DNA from 2 places in the Fictibacillus arsenicus genome. Region 2 is predicted to be linked to the other one. Evidence: riboswitches for the same ligand, from Rfam matches in the RefSeq annotation. Region 2 holds a riboswitch; the other holds the start of a gene.
What was found. A riboswitch is a leader RNA that binds a small molecule or an ion and turns the genes downstream of it on or off. The one in region 2 is predicted to bind cobalamin.

Region 1 (5,417 bases), 830 kb from region 2:
CTTGCTAAAAAGCAGAATGTAGAAAAGGTATATCTGCACGGATTCTTGGACGGGCGTGATGTACCCCCTCAATCTGCAAAAGGCTACATTCAAACAACAGTCGATAAGATGAATGAACTTGGTGTTGGTGAAATTGCAACATTATCAGGCCGCTATTATTCCATGGACCGCGACAAGCGATGGGATCGTGTAGAAAAATCGTACCGTGCGATGGTTTATGGTGAAGGTCCTGATTACAGAGATCCGTTCGAGGTAGTAGAAGACTCTTACAGCAACGGCGTTCATGACGAGTTCGTCTTGCCGTCTGTTCTAAAAAAAGAAAATGGCGAGCCAGTAGCGACCATTCAAGATGGAGACGCAGTCATTTTCTGTAACTTCCGTCCTGACCGTGCCATTCAAATCTCACAAGTGTTTACGAATGAAGATTTCCGTGGATTCGACCGCGGAGCAGAGTTTCCAAAGAACCTGCACTTTGTATGTTTAACACATTTTAGTGAAACAGTAGATGGTGACGTGGCATTTAAGCCGACCAACTTGGACAATACGCTCGGAGAGGTTTTATCACAGCAAAACTTCAAACAGCTTCGTATTGCCGAAACTGAAAAATATCCGCATGTAACGTTCTTCTTCAGTGGAGGACGTGAAGCTGAGTTTCCTGGTGAAACGCGCATCTTGATCGACTCGCCAAAAGTAGCGACGTATGACTTAAAGCCTGAAATGAGTGCTTATGAAGTTACGGATGCGCTTTTAGTAGAGATCGAAGCGGATAAGCATGACGCAATCATCTTAAACTTTGCCAACCCTGATATGGTAGGTCACTCTGGAATGCTTGAACCTACGATTAAAGCGGTTGAAACAGTTGATGAATGTTTAGGAAAAGTAGTAGATGCGATTATTGCAAAAGGTGGAGCAGCAATCATTACAGCTGACCATGGTAACGCCGATGAGGTTATTACGATGGAAGGCAACCCGATGACAGCTCACACCACAAATCCTGTACCGGTAATTGTTACCCAAGAGGGAGTAGACCTTCGCCAGGACGGAATCTTGGCCGACCTTGCACCAACGGTTCTAGCTCTTTTAGGAGGCAATCAGCCGAAAGAAATGACAGGTAAAACGTTAATTAAATAGGGGAGCTTAGGTGCATAACGCTGCAAAAGGCCCTTGTACGAATTGTAGAAGTAGTTGATTTCCGCTCCAATCAACTTGTCTTAGAAGCATACTCATGTTTAAAAGCAAGAATCTTTTTGTAATGAGCCTTTACATTAAACTTTTTTATTAAAAGGAGAGAATTTTATGTCAACGATTATTGAAATTTATGCTCGCGAAGTCCTTGACTCTCGTGGTAATCCAACAGTTGAAGTAGAAGTTTACACTGAATCAGGCGCTTTCGGACGCGCAATCGTTCCATCTGGTGCTTCTACTGGTGAATATGAAGCAGTTGAGCTTCGTGATGGCGATAAAGAGCGTTACCTTGGAAAAGGTGTTATGAACGCAGTAAACAACGTAAACGAAAACATCGCTCCTGAGCTAATCGGCTTTGATGTATTAGACCAAGTTGGAATCGACCAAACGTTGATCGAGCTTGATGGTACTGAAAACAAAGGCAAGTTGGGTGCCAACGCAATCCTTGGTGTTTCCATGGCTGTTGCCCACGCTGCTGCTGATTTCTTAAACGTACCTCTTTACATGTACCTTGGAGGATTCAACTCTAAGACTCTTCCAGTACCTATGATGAACATCCTTAACGGTGGAGAGCACGCTGACAATAACGTTGATATTCAAGAATTTATGGTAATGCCTGTTGGTGCTGAAAGCTTCCCTGAAGCACTTCGCATGGGAACTGAAATCTTCCACAGCTTAAAAGCCGTTCTTAAAGAAAAAGGCTTAAACACAGCTGTAGGTGATGAAGGCGGATTCGCTCCTAACCTTAGTTCAAACGAAGAAGCTCTTCAAACAATCATGGAAGCAATCGAAAAAGCTGGCTACAAGCCAGGTGAAGAAGTACGCCTTGCTATGGACGTTGCTGCTTCTGAATTGTTCAAGAAAGAAGACGGCAAATACCACCTTTCTGGTGAAGGTGTTGTTAAATCATCTGAAGAGATGGTTGCATTCTACGAAGAGCTTGTTAACAAGTATCCGATCGTTTCAATCGAAGACGGACTCGATGAAAACGACTGGGAGGGCTTTAAGCTATTAACAGAGCGCATCGGTGACCGCGTTCAGCTAGTGGGAGACGACTTGTTCGTTACAAACACAACAAAGCTTTCTGAAGGTATCGAAAAAGGAATCGGTAACTCAATCCTTATCAAAGTTAACCAAATTGGTACGCTGACTGAAACATTTGACGCGATCGAAATGGCTAAGCGTGCAGGCTACACAGCTGTAATCTCTCACCGTTCAGGTGAGTCTGAAGACAGCACAATCGCTGACATCGCAGTTGCGACAAACGCTGGACAAATCAAGACTGGTGCTCCTTCACGTACAGACCGTGTTGCGAAGTACAACCAGCTTCTTCGCATCGAAGACGAGCTAGGCAACCTTGCAGTTTACCCAGGAATGAACGCATTCTACAACCTAAAGAAGTAAGTAGTACAAAAGTAGGGGTCTGACCCCATACAAAGACAAAACGCCATTTTGTCTTTGTGGAAAAAACACCTCCGAGTTCCTCAGAAACTCGGAGGTGTTTTTATGTGGATTTAAAAAGGTCAGTCCTCCAACTACAACGAACTTTTTGTAATATGCTTTTCTTTTACATGGATATTTGTATAATTAGAACTAGCTGAATAAGAATTAAGGTCGTTTTATGTTTGGCATAAAACGTTAAAAGGGAAGTTGGTGTAAATCCAACACGGTCCCGCCACTGTAATCGGTAGAGCTGTTCATTCGCCCACTGTTCGATATAAGAATGGGAAGGGGAACTACGCTTGTTTGATCCGTGAGTCAGGAAACCTGCCTTAATCGATTGTGCGTACCTTCGAGGAAAAGGGAAAGCAATAGGTAGACGTTAACGTATTTTGTTTACTTTATTGTATTTTGCTCTCCGAAGGGAGGGCTTTTTTTATTTTCAAAAATCCCCCTTTCAAACAGTATTTAGAAGCAGTACCGATCGATTTGTTTAGCTGGTTAATTATACGAGAGACTAGGGGAGAGATGAAAGATGAAAAGATTGCTTACAATATGGTTTACGCTGATGCTCGTCATTGGTGTAATAGCAGGGTGTTCTGCTGAAAAAACATCAACTTCAGAAAAAGCTTCTGAAAACTCAAATGTACATACTGAGTTTCCTGTTTCGATAACAGACGATACAGGAGAAAAAATAACAATAGAAAAAAAGCCGGACCGTATCGTATCCTTGGTTCCAAGTAATACGGAGATTGCTTTTGCTCTTGGGTTAGAAAACGAAATCGTAGGGGTTTCTGATTTTGATAATTACCCTGAAGCAGCCCTGAAGAAAGAAAAAATCGGGGATATGGAGTTTAATGTTGAGAAGATTATAGGTTTAAAGCCAGACATTGTCCTTGCACATGCTTCAGGTGGTGAAAGTGCAAAGCCAGGGTTAACACAGCTTAAAGATGCAGGAATTACCGTTCTTGTCGTAAAAGATGCAACTAATTTTGAAGACACTTATGCAACCATCGAGATGATCGCAAAAGCTACAGGTACGGAAAAAGAAGGACAAAAGATCATTCAGTCCATGAAAGCTGATTTAAAAGAGATTAAAGATCGAGCTAAACATGTAAAAGAAAAGAAAAAAGTATGGGTAGAGGTTTCTCCAGAGCCTGAGATCTTTACGACTGGAAAAGGAACGTTTATTGATGAGATGTTAAATGCTATTCACGCAACCAATGCAGCTGGTGATCAGCAAGGCTGGGTAAAAGTAACAGAAGAAGAAGCGATAAACTACAATCCAGAGGTAGTGATTACAACATACGGTTATTATGTTGAAAACGCAAAAGAACAAGTGATGAAAAGAAGTGCATGGAAAGATGTTTCTGCGGTAAAAAATGAGCAAGTGTTTGATGTTCATTCTGATAAAGTAACAAGACCTGGTCCTCGCTTGATCGAAGGGGTGAAGGAGCTTGCCGAAGCTATCTATCCAGATGTATTCACCGAATAAATTATTCTGGTCTTACCTAGGTGTCATCATTATTTTATTCTTTACCATCGGACTTGGGGTATCGGCAGGAAGTGTGCCAATTCCCCTGGCTCATGTTTTTCAAATTGTTTGTTCAGAAATTTTTCATACGAAGCTGCCTGCTGGCATTGAAGCTTCAACAATAAATATAGTCATGCAAATTCGATTTCCAAGAGTACTATTAGCTACAATGGTCGGCTGTTCCCTGGCTTTGGCAGGAACTGCATTTCAGGGACTCTTAAAAAATCCGCTCGCTGACCCATACACACTCGGGGTTTCGTCTGGTTCAGCACTTGGGGCAGTCTGTGTTTTGTTTTTCAGCTTCCAGCTGCCTTTTCTGCAAGATTTCACACTACCAGTGGTCAGTGTGCTTGGCGGCTTCGTTGCATTAATTGGAGTGCTGGGCCTTGCCCGAATTGTCCAACGGGAAATGTCGATTGAAACGATCATCCTTGCCGGCATTTTATCGAGTTCATTCCTTGGTGCGCTAGTTTCCTTATTAATCGCGCTGACGGGTGAAGAGCTTCGGCAGATCATCGGCTGGCTATTAGGAAGTGTCTCGATGAGGGGCTGGCCGTACGTTCAACTCGTCACCCCATTCCTGATAATTGGCTTTATTATACTAATGTTTAACAGCAGGGAATTAAATGCGATGTCCTTCAGCAGGGAAGATGCTAGATCTACTGGTGTTAATGTAAAGGGGCACACGAAATGGATTTTACTGGCTGCTTCGATACTGACTGGATCCGCGGTAGCGGTTTCTGGAACGATTGGATTTGTAGGGCTCGTTATCCCACACATAGCCAGAAAACTTTGGGGCACTGACCATCGTCATTTATTGCCATTATCTATGGTGCTTGGAGGTATCTTCCTCGTATTGATTGATGTTATCGCACGAACGATTATTTCGCCGACAGAACTGCCGATCGGTGTTTTGACAGCCATTATAGGCAGTCCTGTGTTTGCTATAATTTTTATTTCTTATCGAAAAAAGAGGGTGGGTTCATGATTCACGTTGATCAAGTATCTGGAGGATATGACGGTAAGACGGTACTTAAAGAGATTTCGCTCTCAGTTGAAAGAGGGCAATTGACAGGAATCATCGGTCCAAACGGAAGCGGCAAAACAACCCTTATGAAGATGCTGAGCGGTGTAATGAAACCTTTAAAAGGAACGGTATATATCAATCATCGAAACATCAGTTCTTACTCTTCAAAAGAATTGGCAAGAACGATTGCCGTTTTGCCTCAGAATGGAGATAATTCTTTTGATTTTACTG
Region 2 (5,417 bases):
CAAAAATTTTAGTGGTTGACGATGAAGAACGAATTCGCAAATTATTAACGATGTATCTTGAAAGAGAAAACTATGAAGTTCATGAAGCAGAAAATGGAGAAGAAGCACTTCAAATGGCAGTATCAATTAATTTTGATCTTATTCTGCTTGATTTGATGCTTCCGGGTATGGACGGTATTGAGGTGTGTGAAAAACTAAGAGAAAAGAAAGCCACTCCAGTAATTATGCTGACAGCAAAAGGTGAAGAGCTAAACAGGATCCAAGGATTTGAAGCTGGTACAGATGATTATATCGCTAAGCCATTCAGTCCAAGAGAAGTCATTCTGCGTGTTAAGGCACTTTTGAGAAGATCTTCACCGACAAAATTCCTTCAAACGGAAACCGTTGCAAAAAATGTGGTTGTATTCAAGCATCTAACAATCGATCATGACGCTCATCGTGTTACAGCAGGTGGTAAAGAAGTAAACTTAACACCTAAAGAATATGAACTGCTGTACTATTTAGCCAAAACTCCAGATAAAGTTTATGCTCGTGAGCAGCTATTGAAGGATGTATGGAATTATGAATTTTTTGGTGATTTAAGAACAGTAGATACACATGTTAAAAGACTTCGTGAAAAATTAAACAAAGTCTCTCCAGATGCAGCCTCGATGATTGCAACAGTTTGGGGAGTAGGATATAAATTTGAGGCGGGAAATGAATGATTTGGAGAAGTGTTGTAGGCAAACTTTCGGTAACCATTTTGTTGCTGGTCTTAGTTGTACTGACAGTGCTGACAATATTGCTTACCCAGTTTTTCGAAAATTTTTATGATAATCAGGCAAGAGAACAACTAACAAAAATGGCAGACAGGCTTGTTCTGATTATGGAGAATGATGAAAATAAAGAAGAAGCCATTAGGATCACAAGTGAAATGGCAGAAGCTTATTCAATGTCCATTATGATTATTGACGAAAATCAAGAATCATTTATCACACCAAATTCTTTTAGTGACGCGCCTTATATTCCAGTTTCTGTCTTTAGTGATAATGAACAATTATCTTCAGTGGTGGATGAAGGAAAAAAGATTTATATCAACGATGATTTTCCGGTTCTCTCGAAAGGCAATGAGTCTGCCCATACAATGATTATTTACGGTGAACCATATAAAACAGGAAACGGTAAAGGCGGCGTATATGTTTACCAATCGATCGAGAATATAACAAAAACTACAAACCATACGAAATACCTTATCTTTTTAGCGGCAGGTATAGCAATTATACTTACGATCATATTTGCTTTCTTTTTATCTACACGAATTACAGCTCCTCTAAGAAAAATGAGAGAAGCAGCTACATCTGTTGCAAAAGGTGAATTCGATATGAAGGTGCCGATCTTAACACATGATGAGATCGGTGAACTAGGAATGACCTTTAACCGGATGGGACGTCAGCTAAAAAATAATATTACAGCGTTGAACCAGGAAAAAGAACAACTTACGAGTATCTTGAGTTCAATGGCAGATGGTGTTATTACGTTTGACAGAAAGATGAAAATCCTTGTAACTAATCCTCCGGCTGACCGCTTTTTACAAGCTTTTTATTATGAATCAGGCATGAAGAGTGAAGTGAAAGGAACTGTTCCAATAGCTGTTACTCAGCTTTTTCAGCAAGTTGTTTCCCTTGAAAGCGAGCAGATGACTGAAATTGACATTCAGGGACGTTCATGGGTTATCGTTATGACACCTTTATATGATCACTCGGTAATTCGAGGTGCTGTGGCGGTTCTTCGCGACATGACAGAAGAGCGGCGAATGGATAAATTGCGAGAGGATTTCGTTGCAAACGTTTCACATGAGCTTAAAACACCAATAGCGATGCTTCAGGGATACAGTGAAGCTATTGTAGATGATGTTGCAGAATCAGAAGAGGAAAAGAAGGAGTTAGCAGGTATCATCTTGGATGAATCAAAAAGGATGGGAAGGCTTGTTAATGAATTGCTTGATCTTGCCAGATTAGAAGCAGGACATATGAAGCTCCACTATACACTATTAGCAATTCCGCCATTTGCAGAACGAATAGTACGGAAGTTTCAAGGTCCTGCTAAAGACAGAGACATTCAGCTAACGCTCGAAATTTCTGGTATCCGTAATGAGATGGAGATCGATCCTGACCGAATTGAGCAAGTTTTAACAAACTTAATAGATAATGCCATTCGCCACACTTCACATGGGGGATTCGTTCGTCTGACTATAGAATCAAGTGAAATGGCAGTTAAGTTTTTCATTAAAGATAACGGATCAGGAATTAAAGAGGAAGATCTTCCATTTGTTTTTGAACGGTTTTATAAAGGCGATAAAGCAAGAACAAGAGGAAAATCAGGAGGTACTGGTCTAGGTCTTGCAATCGCCAGAAACATTGTGGAAGCACATGGCGGCCAAATTAATGTTCATAGTAAAAATAATGAAGGTACGACATTCTCATTCGTAATACCTCGAACTGTGAAATAAATTATCATACTTTCCCGATTAATCTTGTTTCATAAGGAACAGCGAACAGATCGAAAAAATGATTTCACAATTTTCTCCAGTCGGTTATAATTGGATTGTAAAAAGAAAATTTCATAAGTGTTTAAACAGGTGCTGTCCTAATCGGACAAGCATAATAGGGAAAACGGTTAAATTCCGTTGCGGTCCCGCCACTGTAATTGTGAGAAACCTAATTGATCTGCCACTGTGAAAACGGGAAGGCGTTAGGGGACGATGATCAAGAGCCAGGAGACCTGCCTGTTTTGTACATGACATGGCCTACGAGGATAGGGGGGTGTTAAAGCAGTGCCATTAAACGGCCGCTGTTTTCTGCCTGGATACCAAATTATCAATCTCCTTCGTAGTCGAAGGGGATTTTTTTGTTTGGTGATTTAAAAGAAAGCTGTTTTCGCAACCATTGTTGCTTTTTAAAATAGTTGATTTCCGCTATAGGATGCTCGCTTTCCACGGGGCGTGCGGTGAGCCTCCTGCCGCTATGCGTCATTAGGAGTCTCACCTGACCGCTTCATGGAAGTATCCTTGCTCCTGCGTCTACAAGTAAATGCTACCGATGTGAGCTTCCTCGTCGCATGCCTAGCGAGAAGCTTCTCAGAGGTAGGCACGCACCTTGCGCTTCAATCAACTTGCAAATGAAGCGAGAAACGAGACTCAAAAACAACAATCTTTTAGAAAACAGCTTAAAAGAAAAAAGATTACAACAAGAAAGAGGTTTTATGATGAAAAAACTTATTTTAGTATTTGCAGCATTGATGATGTTAATGGCTGGGTGTGGAACATCTGAGACAAAGAAGGCTTCTGATCAGCCAAAAACTGAAGAAAACAAAAAAGAACAAGTAACCGTCCAGATTACAAAAGATAACGGCAAAGAGAAAGTTGCAGAAAAGAAAGTAGCAATTACGGAAGAAACTACAATCATGGATGTTATGAAGGATAACTTTAAGATCGAAACTCAGTTTGATGATTCTTTTATCAGCAGTATTGAAGGGATTGCCGGAAGCGAACAGGATAAAACATCATGGTTCTTTTCTGTTAATGGTGAAGAAGCAATGAAAGGTGCAAAAGAAATCACATTGAAACCTGGTGATACCGTTGAATTTGACTTCCACAAGTATGAATAAACTGACGATCAGAAGGATTACGATCATTGCTTTGCTTGCAGCGATCTTAACTGTAGGACGCATCGCCTTTGCAATGATTCCAAACGTTCAGCCAAACACAACGATTCTAATATTAGCATCATTTGTACTTGGACCTGTTCAAGGGCTTATTTTAGCTATATTAAGCACTTTAACAACAAACTTATTTTTAGGTCACGGCCTATGGTCATTCGGACAGATGATCGCTTGGGGGATTATCGCAGTTTTAAGCGGTCTCCTCGAAAAATACCGTCATAGAATGCCATGGTGGGTCATGAGCTTATATGCAAGCTTCTGCGGCTTTTTGTTCGGTTTCATAATGTCGGTAATAATGGGCGGGGTCATTACACAAAAATTCTGGCCTTATTATCTGGCAGGTCTTCCATTTGATGTGAACCATGCGATTGGAAATGCGGTATTCTTTGTAGTGCTATACAAACCTCTCCTATATATTATGGAGAAGCAGCTTAACAACAATATTAACAAAACAGCCGCCTATTAAGGCGGTTTTTTATTTGGCCCCTGTTAAACTTCATTATTTAGTTAAGAAAATCTGCGGCACCCTTAGCGAAAAGGCTCTTCTCTAAAAGATTGTTGCTTTTGGGGTCATTTTTTCATTCTCTTCATTTGCAAGTTGATTGGAGTGCAAGGTGCGAGACTCCAGCGGGATCAGCGTGCCAGCTACCTGAGTATTCTTCTCGCAAGGCATGCGACGAGGAAGCTAGCTCCGGCAGGATATTCTTGTAGACGCAGGAGCAGCACTTCATAGATCTTTCATTCACCAGGGCTCACCGCACGCCCCGCGGAAAGCGAGCATCCTGGAGCGGAAATCAACCACTTTCAAGAGCAACAAAGTTTGCTAAAACAGCCTAGCGAAAAAACGGTCTGCCAAGATAACACACTCTAATTTTAAAAATCGAGTTCAAAAATTTGATTAATTGAATAGGATAGTAAAGTTGATTCTTGAATTTTAGGAGGACAAAATGAGAGACTATCTTAATCGTTTTTTTGCGGTGTTATTTTTAACACTCTGTATCAGTGTGCTTTTTATCGGAGTAAAACTAGGAGCATAAATGCTTGATTGAAAGAGATATTCGTGGTACATATGGTTAAACGTTTTTTTAAAGGAGACCAATATGCTGACAGATTACCATGCTCATCTCGAAAAAGGAACATTAACGATTGATTACTTAACGAAATTTGTGGAGACAGCAAAACAAAAAGGAATCGAAGAATTTGGGATATCTGAACACGCTTATCATTTTTATGAAACGAAAAACATTGTTTCTAAACCTTGGATGGAAGAAAGACGCTATTATGCGATGGACGACTATGTAAATCTGTTTAAGAAAGCAGAAAAGTTAGATCTAGACGTAAGAATGTCTATTGAAATGGATTATACCCCATGCCGCCACGAAGAGATGGAATCCTTCATTTCATCTTATCCCTTTGATTACGTGATTGGCTCTGTTCACTGGGTTGACGATTTTGGAATCGATCTTGCTGAATTCAGAAAAGAATGGGATCGAAGGGATCTGTACGAAACATATAGAGCCTATTACGATCAAATCATAACACTGGCACAATCAAATCTTTTTGATATTGTAGGACATATTGACTTGGTGAAAATTTTTAATCATGTTCCAAAAGACGAGGAATTTTTAATGGAGCAGTATGAGAGGGTAACAGACGCTTTGAAAAATTCAAAAACATGTGTGGAAATTTCTTCAGCGGGTTTACGTAAGCCCGTCGGG

Region 1: linked by a shared signal. The riboswitch ahead of ABE41_RS16205 (ABC transporter substrate-binding protein) and the one ahead of ABE41_RS12040 (DUF4430 domain-containing protein) in region 2 are both predicted to bind cobalamin.

What each region holds. Positions count from the first base shown of each region.
Region 1 covers NZ_CP016761.1:3,161,784-3,167,200, reverse strand. The annotation lists gene gpmI (2,3-bisphosphoglycerate-independent phosphoglycerate mutase) at 1-1,131, shown strand, start outside; gene eno (phosphopyruvate hydratase) at 1,297-2,589, shown strand; cobalamin riboswitch at 2,780-2,974, shown strand; gene ABE41_RS16205 (ABC transporter substrate-binding protein) at 3,161-4,120, shown strand; gene ABE41_RS16200 (FecCD family ABC transporter permease) at 4,083-5,147, shown strand; gene ABE41_RS16195 (heme ABC transporter ATP-binding protein) at 5,144-5,417, shown strand, end outside.
Region 2 covers NZ_CP016761.1:2,334,280-2,339,696, reverse strand. The annotation lists gene ABE41_RS12050 (response regulator transcription factor) at 1-704, shown strand, start outside; gene ABE41_RS12045 (ATP-binding protein) at 701-2,488, shown strand; cobalamin riboswitch at 2,599-2,782, shown strand; gene ABE41_RS12040 (DUF4430 domain-containing protein) at 3,241-3,645, shown strand; gene ABE41_RS12035 (ECF transporter S component) at 3,617-4,165, shown strand; gene ABE41_RS12030 (histidinol-phosphatase) at 4,800-5,417, shown strand, end outside.